Regions from separate parts of the Pontibacter locisalis genome, predicted to be linked through region 2. Evidence: riboswitches for the same ligand, from Rfam matches in the RefSeq annotation. Region 2 holds a riboswitch; the other holds the start of a gene.
The links. A riboswitch is a leader RNA that binds a small molecule or an ion and turns the genes downstream of it on or off. The one in region 2 is predicted to bind thiamine pyrophosphate.
Positions count from the first base shown of each region.

Region 1: it holds a riboswitch for thiamine pyrophosphate, as region 2 does, so the genes downstream of both, thiS (sulfur carrier protein ThiS) here and ACFSRY_RS20265 (TonB-dependent receptor) in region 2, are expected to answer to the same signal.

Region 1 is NZ_JBHULU010000017.1:93,586-100,826, forward strand. It holds gene thiH (2-iminoacetate synthase ThiH) at 1-207, opposite strand, end outside; gene ACFSRY_RS13150 (thiazole synthase) at 200-964, opposite strand; gene ACFSRY_RS13155 (thiamine phosphate synthase) at 966-1,607, opposite strand; gene ACFSRY_RS13160 (hydroxymethylpyrimidine/phosphomethylpyrimidine kinase) at 1,597-2,355, opposite strand; gene ACFSRY_RS13165 (thiamine phosphate synthase) at 2,328-2,945, opposite strand; gene thiC (phosphomethylpyrimidine synthase ThiC) at 2,946-4,829, opposite strand; gene thiS (sulfur carrier protein ThiS) at 4,863-5,066, opposite strand; TPP riboswitch at 5,126-5,226, opposite strand; gene ACFSRY_RS13180 (endonuclease/exonuclease/phosphatase family protein) at 6,105-6,263, opposite strand; gene ACFSRY_RS13185 (SDR family NAD(P)-dependent oxidoreductase) at 6,305-7,093, opposite strand.
Region 2 is NZ_JBHULU010000039.1:68,411-75,651, reverse strand. It holds gene ACFSRY_RS20290 (hypothetical protein) at 101-277, shown strand; gene ACFSRY_RS20285 (T9SS type A sorting domain-containing protein) at 834-1,124, shown strand; gene ACFSRY_RS20280 (AAA family ATPase) at 1,236-1,757, shown strand; gene ACFSRY_RS20275 (aldose 1-epimerase family protein) at 1,774-2,649, shown strand; gene ACFSRY_RS20270 (hypothetical protein) at 2,725-2,973, opposite strand; TPP riboswitch at 3,202-3,299, shown strand; gene ACFSRY_RS20265 (TonB-dependent receptor) at 3,360-5,834, shown strand; gene ACFSRY_RS20260 (acyl-CoA dehydrogenase family protein) at 5,972-7,150, shown strand.

The DNA.
Region 1 (7,241 bases), on a different contig from region 2:
AAAACGCTTGCGGGTAATCTGCTGGCTCAACTGCGCCATCTGCTCCAGGTAAGGAACAGCAGCCGGCGAGATAAGCGCCTTAAAATCTTCAAGCGTTTTCTTCCGGCTACCCAGGGCACGCTCCACATCGGCAGCGGTTTTGGCGTAGATACTTTCCTTTACCTGCTCCCAGTTATGGCTGTCAAAAATCTCTCTGAAATTACTCATCTAAAAAGGAAGTTAAAGGGCTGCTTGCTGCCGCATGTTGCACCGGTTTGGCCAGTTTTGCTTCGAAGGCCATCCGTCCGGCTTCTACTGCCATTTTAAAAGCTATTGCCATCTGCACCGGGTTTTCTGATACGGCGATAGCCGTGTTTACCAGTACCGCATCGGCACCCAACTCCATTGCCTTCGCTGCATCAGACGGACTGCCGATCCCGGCATCCACCACCACCGGCACCCTGCTCTGCTCGATAATGATCTCCAGGAAATCAATTGTTTTCAGACCTTTGTTGCTGCCGATGGGAGAGCCCAGGGGCATAACGGCTGCGGTTCCCGCTTCTTCCAGGCGCTTGCATAGCACAGGGTCTGCATGGATATAAGGTAGCACCACGAAGCCCAGCTTCGCCAGTTCTTCGGTTGCTTTCAGTGTTTCGATGGGGTCTGGTAACAGGTATTTCGGGTCCGGGTGGATTTCCAGTTTTACCCAGTTTGTTTCCAGTGCTTCCCGGGCCAACTGGGCGGCAAACACAGCTTCTTTTGCATTGCGTACACCGGATGTATTTGGCAGCAGGTTAATGTGCGGGTGCTTCAGGTGAAATAGGATGTCATCTTCTTCGGCATGTATGTCTACACGCTTTAAAGCAACCGTTACCAATTCGGAGCCCGATGCCAGCAAGGCTTCTTCCATTAAACCGGATGAGCTGAATTTACCTGTGCCGGTAAACAGGCGTGACTGAAATGTTTTATCTGCTATCTGTAACATATTATACGACTATAGTAGTGTTTGCTGTTAATTGTTGAATGGTACGGACAAAGGCTGCTGGATCAGCAGCATACGTAATCGCACCTGATACGGCGATGCCATGTACTCCTGCCAGTAAAAGCGGCGCAACATCCGTAACCTCGATACCGCCAATGGCAATGACAGGGATCGTGATACCTTCGGCAGCTAACTGGCGAAGTATGGAAGTATACCCTTCCTGGCCCAGCACCGGACTTAACTTTTCTTTGGTGGTGGTGAAGCGAAAAGGCCCCAGCCCAACGTAATCTGCACCGTCTGCCACACGTTGCCGGATGTGCTCCAGGGTATTGGCCGTGCCGCCTATGATCATACTTTCCCCCACTATACTTCTGGCTTCCTGTAGTGGCATGTCCTGCAGGCCCAGGTGCAAACCATCAGCTTCTACTGCTTTGGCGATGTGCGGGTAATCGTTGATGATCAGTTTTGCGCCATACTCTGCGCATAGCTTTTTAGCTTCTTCCGCATGGCTGGCCACAACAGACTCCGAAGTATGCTTTACCCGTAGCTGCACCCATTTGCAGCCTGCATCCATGGCCTTATGTATGGCCGCAACATGCGTTAAGGATTCCGTTTGCTGAGATATGTATTGTAGTTTAGCTATCATGTTGATGGTACCCGAGTAAGGTGTCGTTACTGCTTAAAAATGATTCGGTGTAGCGTTTGCCACGGCGGCAGGCTTCATCTAAAGTATAGCCCAGTGCCAGGTTTGCCGCAATGGAAGCCGACAGCACACAGCCGGAGCCATGTTTTGGCGAAACACTTAATAATGTTGGCTCGAATGGGGTGCAGGAATTCTGAGTAAATAAATAATCCGTTCCCGGCGCTTCCGGGTTGTGCCCACCTTTCAAAAGTATGGCACAGCGCTTTGCCATCTCCTTGGCTGCATTTGTTGGTGGCAGGTCAGGATTTAGCTGCTGTATCTCGTTGTAATTCGGAGTAGCCAGCGTTATCTCCTGCAGTACAGCTTTCAGTTGTTGATCTTCCAGAGCACCATGAAAATTGAAACCGGCGCTGGCTTTTAAAACCGGATCAAGTACGATCTGAATGTGTGGCTGGCGTCGCTTTAAGTATAAAATCACTTCCAGCAGTACATCCATACTTTGCCCGATCCCGATCTTGCAGGCACGGATTTTAAACTTGCTTACCAGCGGCTCCAGTTGCTCCATAATCTCCTGGGCACTTAACCACTGCACCTTCAGAAAGTCGGTATCGCTTTGCACAGTTAAAGCTGAGCACACGCCAAAGCCATAGACACCGTGCTGCTCAAAAGCCTTGATGTCGGCAAGTATACCTGCGCCGCCACTCGGGTCGAAACCGGCGATGCTTAGTACGTATGGGCGAGTGTCTGGCATTTTTCTTTAATTCTTGTGAAGTTGTTAACCGCCTGTTCAGGTTGCTTCCAGATGCTGCCAAGTATGGCTGCTCCGTCAAAGTTCATCTGTACCAGCTGCGCTATCTTCTCAGCATCAATTCCACCCAGTGCAATAACCGGAACCGCTTTCTCTGCTGCTGTCAAACAAAAGCCAGCTAGTACAGATGTAGCATAACCCGGCTTGGAGATACTATTGAACACTGGTCCGAAGAAAGTGTAGGCAAAGCAGGGGGGGAGCTGCTGCAGTGCCTCTGTGGAGTGCACAGATGTACTCAGGTAATATCCTTCTGACTTCAGTTTCAGCAATTCCGCTGCTGGTGTTATACTTCTGCTTTGCTCTGTAAAGTGCAGCCTGTTTATCCCGAATTCACCTGACAGCTCGTGGTGCTGGTGTAAAGCTATTTTAGAATAATGCTCCGGGTGTATCTGCTGTAGTAGCTGCCTTAGCTGTTCCTTCGGATAATCTGGTTTTCGTACATGAAAGTATTCCAGCCCTGCTTCAAACAACTCGTTGATGCGCAGCGGCTCCCTGGTTATCGGGGCAGGACTGGAGATAACTATCAGTTTCATTTACAGGTATAGCTCACTGCCTTTTTCGGCAAACTCCTTAGCTTTCTCTTCCATGCCTTTTTTCAGGGCTTCCGTTTCCTGTACACCTTGCTGGTCGGCATACTCGCGTACTTCCTGCGTAATTTTCATGGAGCAGAAGTTCGGTCCGCACATAGAGCAGAAGTGCGCTATTTTGGCACCCTCAGCCGGCAGTGTTTCATCATGGAATTCACGTGCCGTGTCCGGGTCCAGTGACAGGTTGAACTGATCTTCCCAGCGGAACTCGAAGCGTGCCTTACTCAGTGCGTTGTCGCGGTACTGCGCACCTGGGTGTCCTTTGGCCAGGTCGGCGGCATGTGCCGCAATTTTGTACGTGATCACGCCATCTTTCACATCTTTTTTGTTCGGAAGGCCCAGGTGTTCTTTTGGCGTTACATAGCAAAGCATAGCCGTACCAAACCAACCGATCATAGCTGCACCAATGGCAGAAGTGATGTGATCGTAACCCGGTGCGATGTCAGTTGTGAGTGGCCCAAGGGTATAGAAAGGAGCTTCGTGGCACTCCTTCAGCTGCTTGTCCATGTTCTCCTTGATCATGTGCATCGGCACGTGGCCCGGACCCTCAATGATCGTCTGCACATCGTGTTTCCAGGCGATCTTCGTCAGCTCTCCCAGTGTCTCCAGCTCCGCAAACTGAGCCTCATCATTGGCATCAGCCAGGCAGCCGGGGCGCAAGCCGTCACCCAATGAGAAGGACACGTCATAGGCTTTCATGATCTGGCAGATCTCTTCGAAATGCGTGTACAGAAAGTTCTCTTTATGATGCGCCAGGCACCACTTCGCCATGATAGAACCACCTCTGGATACGATGCCTGTTAAACGCTTGGCCGTTAGCGGTACGTACCGCAGCAACACACCGGCATGTATTGTAAAGTAATCCACGCCCTGCTCTGCCTGCTCAATAAGGGTGTCGCGGAAGATCTCCCAGGTCAGGTTCTCTGCTTTACCACCTACTTTCTCCAAAGCCTGGTAAATTGGCACCGTACCGATCGGAACCGGGGAGTTGCGGATTACCCACTCGCGGGTTTCGTGGATGTTCTTACCCGTCGAAAGGTCCATGATGGTATCGGCACCCCAGCGGCAGGCCCAAACGGCTTTCTCTACTTCTTCCTCGATGCTCGACGTAACAGCTGAGTTACCGATGTTGGCGTTGATCTTCACCAGGAAATTGCGCCCGATGATCATCGGCTCGCTCTCCGGGTGGTTGATGTTGGCTGGTATCACAGCACGACCAGCTGCTACTTCCTGTCTTACAAACTCAGGCGTGATGTGGCTTTTAGGTGTATTGGCACCAAAACTGTGGCCGGCATGCTGGTGTGCAAGTATAGGATTCGGCCCGTTCAAGTGCTCGTTTATCAGGTCAATGCGCTGGTTCTCTCGGATGGCGATGTACTCCATCTCCGGCGTAATGATACCTTTTTTGGCGTAATGCAGCTGCGTTACATTCTGACCGTCCTTAGCACGGAGCGGCTTGCTCAGGTGCTGGAAACGAAGATAATTCAGGCTGCTGTTGGCCAGACGTTGTTTACCATACTGCGACGTTACGCCACTCAGCTCCTCTACATCGCCTCTGTTCAGAATCCAGTCCTTACGCAGGGCAGGCAGGCCTTGCTTTAAATCGATCTCGATGTTCGGATCAGTGTAAGGACCGCTGGTATCATAAACTGTAACGGATGCATTCTTCTCAACCTGTCCTTCAGAGCCAAATATCTTGGTGTCAGTGAGGCTGATCTCGCGCATTGCCACCGAAATATCGTGTAGCTGCCCTTTTACATACACCTTTTGCGATGCCGGGAAAGGTGTGCGGGTGATCGTTTGTTGCTGTGGTATTTTTTCTTTTTTCATAAAGCTATAATTACAGATGAAGATATGCAGGACTTAACCGCCCTGCGTTGCTCTGATGATGGTGACAGAATCGTTGGGGTGTAAGAGATGGTCGTCCCAGTTTAGCTTCGGGACAATGGCGTTATTGACTGCAACAGCAAATCCGTTTTGGTGCTGAGGCAATAGCGTTTGCAGCAACTGCTGTATAGTGCAGTTGTCGGCTACTGTTTGTACTTGTTGATTTACAGCTATTTCCATTCCTGTAGATTTGGTTCGAAAGACCTTAGGAATGGACCTGGAGAGAGTTGAAAAAATCCTGGTATGTATTCGCTTTTCCCTACGGCAGTATGAACTGCATCAGGTTCAAAGGGTAAATCTCAGCCCTATAAAATTTTACAGGACACCCCTAAAGTCGGCTCAAAGCTAACAGCAAAATCATAAATTCCAAAAACAAGGAATAAAATAAATTTATTAACTGCTACTTCTCTGAGGTTAAAATAGAATCATCAATAAGGCGTTCCTGCTTTCCAAGATTATATGGGAATAGGGGAGGTGTGGCTTTAAATAGTCGCTCCCCGGAATTCCTATTTGGATACGTGTTGTAGTAAAAAGGCTGGTTGTGATGATTTGGGGAAGTCATAAATGGAGGCGTCGATCGGGCATGTTGAGGTGGCCACCTGGCCTGTAAAGCCACTCCGGCTCAAAGCTGATCATGGTGCTGGGCTCCGCCAAGCTTGGAGGCATGCAAAATGCCTGCGACCACATGAACCGGGTAACCTGACAGGCCTGCTCATAAGATTTTGCTTTCAGCATGTAAAGGTTTAGGCTACCAGGCCTCCACAGACGATGCAGAGGGTGATCAGCTAATTAGCTCCTGTTATAGCCAAAGTGTTCGCTCTGTTTGTACAAAGTTGTTTTAAGACCCAAATTTTTGTCTAGGACGCCTGCCAAGTGCACAGTTGATGGCAGGACATGTACCACTTCTATTCCAATGGTGAGAGCAAGGGTTTCTAATAGTAGTAGACCCGCTAGCTCTGTGTCATCTTGGTGTCTGGCAGTCGAGGAGTGAGAAAATACAGCTATGATTCAACCGAAGGGGATAAATTATTGAACCAAAAAAGCCGCTTCATATGGTATGAAGCGGCTTTTAAGTTTTGTAGAACGAAGGATAGAATTATCGAATCTTATCCACAGGGATTTGGCGATTTTGAATGGTTATCTGCAAGTGGAAGAATAGCGGATCTGTCTGTCCCGCTGAACAAAATCTCTGTTATACTGTTCATCACATTGCCTTATCTAACCAGTGGTGCCAGGTGACTCTTTTTCCGGAAACTTCTCCTGAGGCGCTTTCAGCTCTTGCAGGCACGCAACATCCGGAGCCGAACGTTTCAGCCAATCGAGGAGCACAGGCAAGCGGGCATTGATTCCGTTGACGTTGTAGGTGGCGATCTTCATATACAAAGTAAGAGCGTGTTTCGTTTAATGCAGGCAGCCACTCACATGGAGCGATGTTGCTTTGTTCTCTCCCTGAGGGCCTCGTAGTTAGCGGCGGCAAAGGCATCTATCTTCTCTGGCTCCAGGAAATTCATCTTTATCTGCTCCTCACGCTCCTTTCCGCCCAGAATAACATTGATCTCCCCATTTAGCAGGCCATCAACAGAAGCCTTGGCCACTTCCTCTGGTGTATCCATCTGTCCCACTACTGCAGTTTTCATCATGTCAGTGTCCGTGGCTGAAGGGTAGACGGTCATCACGTGGATCGGGTACTGGTGCAGCTCTCTTCGCATTGCGTCAGAGAACTGGCCCACAGCCGCCTTCGTGGCGGCGTACACGCTGTAGAACGGCATGGCGATGTACCCGTAGCCCGAGGACAAGTTCATAATGGCGCCTTCCTTGCTCTTCATCAGCAGCGGCAGGGCCTTCTTTGTCAGCAGGATCAGGCCTGTCACATTGATGTTGATTTGGTTGATGATGTCCTCGTCGCTCAGGTCGGAGAGCAGGCCGGCGCTTACCACCCCGGCGTTGTTGATGAGGATGTCCAGCTCGCCCCAGGCCTCTGATACTGTAGAGATAGCTTTATCGAGATCTTCTACTTTGGCCACATTGCCCTGAATGGTGAGAAAGTTAGCGCTGGGAATTTCTGCCTTCAGCGCGTCTAGCGCCTCTTTCCTTCTGCCTACCACGGCAAAGTCCCGCACCCCCCGTTGCACCAACTCCTGAATGATAGATTTTCCTATTCCGGCACTGCCGCCGGTGATCAGCACTTTCTTATTTTTAAGGTCCATAGGTACACGCTTTGTTTTCTTAACATGAAACGTGACTAGGAGTCTGAAGTTTTACTGTCTGACAGACTTTTGACCCTTCCTGATTCCTTGTTTTCCAGAACCTTTTAAAGCTGTTTGCATATAACTTCTTAATAAATATGGCACAATT
Region 2 (7,241 bases):
TAATCCGGCTGCAGGGGCGTTGCGTACATGTAGGTAAGCTTAAAAAGTTTAAGCACCCTGAGTTCGAGGGAAGTATGCGTAACGTTTAACTGTGAAGGAAATGAAGCAAAAGAAGTTACTATTACCCGAAGAATTAAAATATGCCAACCGCTTAAAGTGGGGCTACGAGTCACCGGACGAAACACCTAAAAGAATGTCTTTGAGGCAGTATGGTGACAAGAAAGAAAAAGAGGTAGAGGTTTATAATTTCTATGACTACAGCTTTTCAGAAAACTAAGTAACAGGTTTTATAAAATATTGTACCTATTTGATTTTTATTTAGCTGCATAACACTTCCGTTCCCTCTCTTATTTACCCTCTTTACTTTTAATTTTTGTAAAAATTATCCAACAGCAGGTAGCTTTCGTTACAAACAATAAGCTACCTGCTGTTTTTGTTGCCTTAGTGTGTAACAAGCTTAAAATTAGTAGCTTCCACCCCATAATTACATAAAATGTATGTAATTGAATTTACGCTAAAGTCCGTCAAACCCTTGACTGGCTGTTGGATGATACACGCGAAGTAGAATAGATTATATTATATTAATTGCACCCTATAAGACACATGCACACAATTAAAAATAGGTGTGCGACGCCACTAGCACTGTTGTAGCTCTGATTTACCCCCTCAAGAGCTAAAATTTCAACGATAGCTAAAATATAGCAATATGATAAAATCTGCTTTCTCAAAAAGGCAGACTGTACTTCTTTTTGTCTGTTTGAACAGCCTCCTTAATCTTAAAAAGGCGGCTTATAGCCTGGCCCTTTCAGAGCTTTTGTAGAATCAATAGCGGTATGATAGTCAGACAATTTTCATATATACAGAGCAAAGACATCGCTGTCTACCCGGTTCCTTTCTCAGAAAGAGCTACAGTAGAGTTTAAAATAGCTAACTCTGAGAAATATGACATCAACCTGTATGACATGAAAGGCACTTTAGTCAAGCAACTGAAGTCGGGAGTAGGTAAAGCCGGTGAACTGCAGCAGATAGAAGTAGACAGACAGAAGTTGCCGGAAGGTATGTACATAGTGCGCGTTGTGACCAGAGATGGAGCCAAAACAGTGAAGCTGCTGAAGAAAAAGTAATAAGCAGTAAGGAGGCTGTTTAAAAGGCGGGGTGCCGGGAGCTTGCTCTCTGGCACCCCGTTATTTTTAGCATATGCCAAACTGCTCTCATTTTTTCGCGACCTTTGTTAAATGCTTAAAGTCGCTATCACAGGACCAGAATCCACAGGTAAATCTACTTTGTCTGAGCAGCTGGCTTCACACTACAATACAGTTTGGGTGCCGGAGTATGCCCGGAGCTATGTCGGTAATTTAGAGAAGCCTTACACGCTACAGGATATTGAAGCAATTGCTGCAGGGCAACTGGAGCTGGAGCAGAAGCTGGAGAAGGAGGCGAACCAGGTGCTGTTTGCAGACACCGACATGCTGGTGCTGAAGATTTGGAGCGAACATGCCTTTGGCCACTGCCCCACATGGATACAGGAAAAACTTGAGCAGCAAAACTACAACCTTTGCCTGTTGATGGGCGTTGATTTGCCGTGGGAGCCTGATCCACAGCGGGAGCACCCTCACCTGCGAACTTTCTTCTATGAGTGGTACAAAAAGGAGCTCCAGGCATTAGGTGTTCCCTTCGTAGAAGTATCAGGGCAGCAGGAGGAACGGTTAAAACAGGCCAAAAACATAGTGGATAAGCTTCTCAATAAAAATCTCTAATCAGTAAATACAGGATATGCTACACTTCCTAGAGAATGATAACTACAAAGTAGGCATTGAAAGCCGTGGTGCAGAACTACAGCATTTTATCAAAAAGGATGAAAACCTGGAGTTCATCTGGGTTGCGGATCCTGCTATCTGGCCAAACCATGCGCCTAATCTGTTTCCCATTGTAGGTGAGTTGCCACGTCAGCAGTATACCTTTGAGGGTGAAACATACCACATGAAGCGGCACGGCTTTGCCCGTACCAGGGAGTTTGAGGTAGTAGATGAGCATCACGATAAACTGGTATTCGAACTAAAGTATGACGAAGAGACCCTTCGGCAGTATCCGTTTAAGTTCAGGTTGATGATTGCATACAAGCTGGAAGGAAACAGGCTGGATGTGAGTTATCTGGTACGCAATGAAGATGATAAGGCCATATGGTTTTCTGTTGGAGGACATCCGGGTTTTAATGTGCCACTTTACCTGAACGAGCAGTATACTGATTATTTTATTGAATTTAAAGAAGAGGAGACTCTCCGGCGCTATCTGCTTAACGAGGATGGTTTACTGACTGGAGAAACAGAGCCAGTGCTGGATAAAAGCCCCATATTGCCACTCCATCACGATTATTTTAATAAGGATGCACTGGTTTTCAAAAACCTGAGTTCTGATAGATTAGTACTAGCCAGTCGTGTAAGCCCGCGGCGGGTAGAGTTGATTTTCGAGGGGTTTCCATATTTGGGTATCTGGGCTAAGCCAGGGCCTTCGCCTTTTGTTTGTATAGAGCCTTGGTGCGGCATTGCCAGCAGTGTGGGAGATTCAGGAGAGTTAAAGGAGAAAGAGGGGATAAATGAATTAAGGCCAGAACAGGCATTTGAGCGTACGTTTACAATAGCTGTTCATTAAATTTAACCTGCTTAAAAGGAGAAGGGCCCAGTACGAGATTCGTACTGGGCCCTTCTCCTTTTAAGCAGGTTAAAATCATTGCAAAGAAGGTTCAGGAAACTTAGGTACTTTAATATTCCTGAAGTCATACTTTGGTTCAAAATCATTTATCGGTAAAGAAATACCGGGTGGTAGGTCCAAATCTGGCAGATCATCTCCTAGCGGTTCGCCTCCATCATCGTCGCTATCTGTAGATGGCGGACGATTAAACTTCTTACGAGGAGCGAAAGCGTAATAAGCTAATATCGTCAGGAGTGCCATGGTATACAAAATGCTGATCATCATCACGGTTCTATCTTATTCTAATTAATTTCTTCAGCGGACTTCTGCACTGTAAATCAAAGAAATGTGAGCGTGCAGGTTAGAAAGTCCATCTACTGTTTTCAACGTACATTTTAAGTAAGGGGTTATTGCATTTTATGAAAAATAACATGCTACTAACCAGCAAGTAGTATACGTTGGCCATTTGCTTGCGGCTGCCCTTTTGATATAACAGAAAACCCTCTTACCTTTGCCACAGTTTAGGGGTGCCTTATAATAACGGGCTGAGATCATACCCATTGAACCTGATCCGGGTAATGCCGGCGAAGGGAAAAACGCGGGAAACAAAATCAACAGGATGCTAACCCCTGGCATATCTGTATGTTTCATCTTTTTATCATCACCATTTAATGAAAAATTTTTTGTTAGCACTGGCAGTTTTTGTGTTGCCATTGCAGTTGCTTGCACAGTATAAACTGAGCGGGCGTGTGTCTGATGTTGTCACAGGTAAAGCGTTGGTGGGAGCCAATGTAGTTCTGGAGAGCACCAGCACAGGAGTTTCTACCGAACAGAACGGTGCCTTCCAGTTCCAGAGCCTGCCAGCAGGCAGCTATACTTTAAAAGTAAGTTACCTGGGATTCGAGCAGAAGAAAGTAAATGTAAACTTACAGCAGGATGAGTATGTGCAGGTAGCCCTGCGCCCACAGGCACTGCAGGCAAGTGAGGTTGTGGTACAGGCTACTCGTGCCGATGAGAGAACAGGCACTACATTCACGAACGTTAGCAAAGAGGAAATTGAAGATCGGAATTTCGGTCAGGATTTGCCCTATCTACTGGAGCAGGTGCCATCGGTGGTGGTAAACTCTGATGCCGGTGCAGGTGTGGGGTATACCGGAATCCGCATCCGTGGCTCCGATATTACCCGCATCAACGTTACGGTAAATGGTATTCCTATCAATGATTCTGAGAGCCATGGCACCTTCTTTGTGAATATGCCGGACTTTGCCTCTTCGGTGCAGGACATTCAGGTACAGCGCGGGGTGGGAACATCAACCAATGGAGCAGGTGCTTTCGGGGCAAGTATAAATATCCAGACGCAGCAGGTACGTCGTGAGGCCTATGCCGAAACGGATCACAGCTATGGATCTTTTGATACCTGGAAGAACAATGTTCGGTTTGGCACTGGTCTGATCAATGGTAAGTTTGCTTTTGATGGTCGATTATCCCGCATCACGTCAGATGGCTATATTGACCGTGCCTCTTCAGATCTGAAATCGCTGTATTTCTCGGGAGGTTATTTCGGTGAAAGAACATCGGTGAAATTCATTACCTTCTCGGGACAGGAAAAAACATACCAGGCCTGGTATGGCACTCCGGAGGCACTCGTGTATGGCAATGCAGCAGACCTGCAGGATTACATTGACCGTAACTGGATTGAGGGGGCTGATAAAGAGAACCTCCTGACTTCCGGTCGCAGGTACAACTACTATACCTACGACAACGAAACAGACAATTATCAGCAGGATCATTACCAGTTACACTTGTCACACGACTTCCTGCCTGGTCTTACTTTTTCCGGAGCTTTGCACTACACCTATGGTAGAGGTTATTATGAGCAATTTAAAGCTGACGATAAACTATCCAGGTATGGTTTGCCAAATGTGGTAATAGGTGGTGTGGAGATCAAGAGATCCGATATTATCCGCCGCCGCTGGTTAGACAACGATTTTTATGGTGCTACTTATGCGTTGCAGTATCGCCCAGGCAGCCGCTTTAACGCAACACTCGGTGGTGCCTGGAACAGGTACGACGGCCGTCATTTTGGTGAAGTTATCTGGGCACGTTTTGCCTCTACTTCGGATATCCGCGAGAAGTACTACGACAATGATGCCGTTAAGACTGACTTCAACGTTTTTGCAAAGGCCTCCTATGGCTTAACAGACAAATTAAGCGTGTTTGGAGATATACAGGTGCGAAAGATCAATTATGCTTTTGAAGGTTTTGACAATGACCTGGAGAATATGGAGCAGGATGTTGATTATAACTTCTTCAATCCTAAAGCGGGAGTAACGTATCAGTTGCAGCCAGAGCACCAACTATATGCTTCTTATGCCATCGGTAACAGAGAGCCTGTGCGTAAAGACTTTACAGAGTCGACTCCAAACAGCCGTCCAAAGCATGAAACGCTGCGCAATGTTGAAGCTGGTTACAGAGGTTTGATTGGTCTGGCGGAGCTTGCAGGCAGATCTCTTACTGCTGACCTGGAAATAAATTACTTCTACATGGATTATAAGAATCAGTTAGTGGTAACTGGCCAGATAAACGATGTGGGTGCCTACACCAGAACCAATATTGATGACAGCTATCGCCAGGGCATTGAACTGGCCGGTGCTCTAAGGCTTGGTACTGTAGCTACGTTAAGCTCAAATATTGCCTACAGCCAGAACAAAATTGAGAACTTCAACGAGTTTATTGATGATTATGACACAGGAGAGCAAGCTGTTAACAAGTACAATGAAACAACTATTGCGTTCTCACCGGATTTTGTATCAACAAGTCAGCTGGAAGTAGGGTTGATGAAGGGGCTAAAAGCAGCGTTTATTTACAAAACAGTCAGCAAGCAATACTTGGATAACACGGAAAATGAGAGCCGGATTATACCAGCTTACCAGGTAGGAGACCTGCGGCTGAGCTATAACATTGGCTTTAAGAATATCTTGAAAGAGCTGGAGTTAGGCTTACTGGTTAATAACGTGTTCAGTGAGAAATATGCAGCTAATGGGTATACCTTCAGCTACATAGCAGGTGGAGGGCAGGTTACAGAGAACTTTTATTATCCGCAGGCATTGCGCAGTTATCTGTTGTCTGTCGGGCTTAAATTTTAAAACAACAACTAACTGACATTTATCTCAAAGAGCTCTGCCAACTGGCGGAGCTTTTTGTTTTTAACGTATACATGTGGTGATCTTACCGAAAATTTTAACTTTGCGTATTACCCTCTCAAAAACCTTAAAACAAAACTATGGCTTACGAATCATCAGGAGCGCCTGATTACTATAACATCGATGATTTATTAACAGAAGAACACCTGCTTATTCGCCAGACCATGCGCGATTTTGTGAAGCGTGAGATATCGCCTAACATTGAGCAGTGGGCACAGGAGGCACATTTTCCCTCTGAAATTGTAAAGAAGTTTGGTGATGTGGGCGCTTTTGGTCCCACTATACCGACAGAGTACGGTGGGGGTGGCCTTGACTACATCAGCTACGGCATTATTATGCAGGAAATTGAGCGTGGTGACTCCGGTATGCGCTCTACAGCCTCTGTGCAGGGCTCTTTGGTAATGTACCCGATCTATAAGTATGGCTCTGAAGAGCAACGTAAGAAGTACCTGCCCAAGTTGGCAAGCGGGGAGTGGTTAGGCTGTTTCGGGCTTACAGAGCCAGATTTTGGGTCCAATCCGGGCGGTATGGTTACGAACATCAAAGACATGGGTGACCATTACCTGCTCAATGGCTCTAAGATTTGGATTTCCAATTCTCCGGAGTGCCAGGTGGCTGTGGTGTGGGCTAAGAACGAAGAGGGCCGCATTAAAGGCCTGATCGTGGAGCGCGGGATGGAAGGTTTTTCTACGCCGGAAATTCACAACAAGTGGAGCCTCCGGGCCAGTACTACAGGAGAGTTGGTCTTTGATAATGTAAAGGTGCCAAAAGAGAACCTGCTGCCGAACGTAGAAGGCTTGCGTGGTCCACTGGGCTGTCTCGACTCCGCCCGCTACGGTATTTCCTGGGGTGCCATAGGCGCTGCGATAGATTGTTATGAGTCAGCGAGGAAGTACAGCATGGAGCGCATTCAGTTTGACAAGCCAATTGGTGCTTTCCAGCTGACGCAGAAGAAGCTGGCCGAAATGCTGACAGATATTACAAAAGCGCAGCTGCTTGCCTGGCGCCTCGGTACACTCATGAACGAGGGTAAAGCTAATACGCAGCAGATTTCTATGGCCAAGCGCAATAATGTAGACATGGCCCTGCGCATCGCTAGAGAAGCACGCCAGATTCATGGTGGTATGGGTATTACAGGCGAGTATCCTATCATGCGCCATATGATGAACCTTGAGTCTGTGATCACCTATGAAGGTACCCATGATATTCACCTGCTGATAACAGGTGCAGATATCACGGGTATTTCCGCGTTTAAGTAAGAGTTTAATTTTGAATAGAGTACAAAGAAAGGCAGCTACGGGAGTGGCTGCCTTTCTTTATATGAATCAGGATTGGCAGGACCAGAAGATA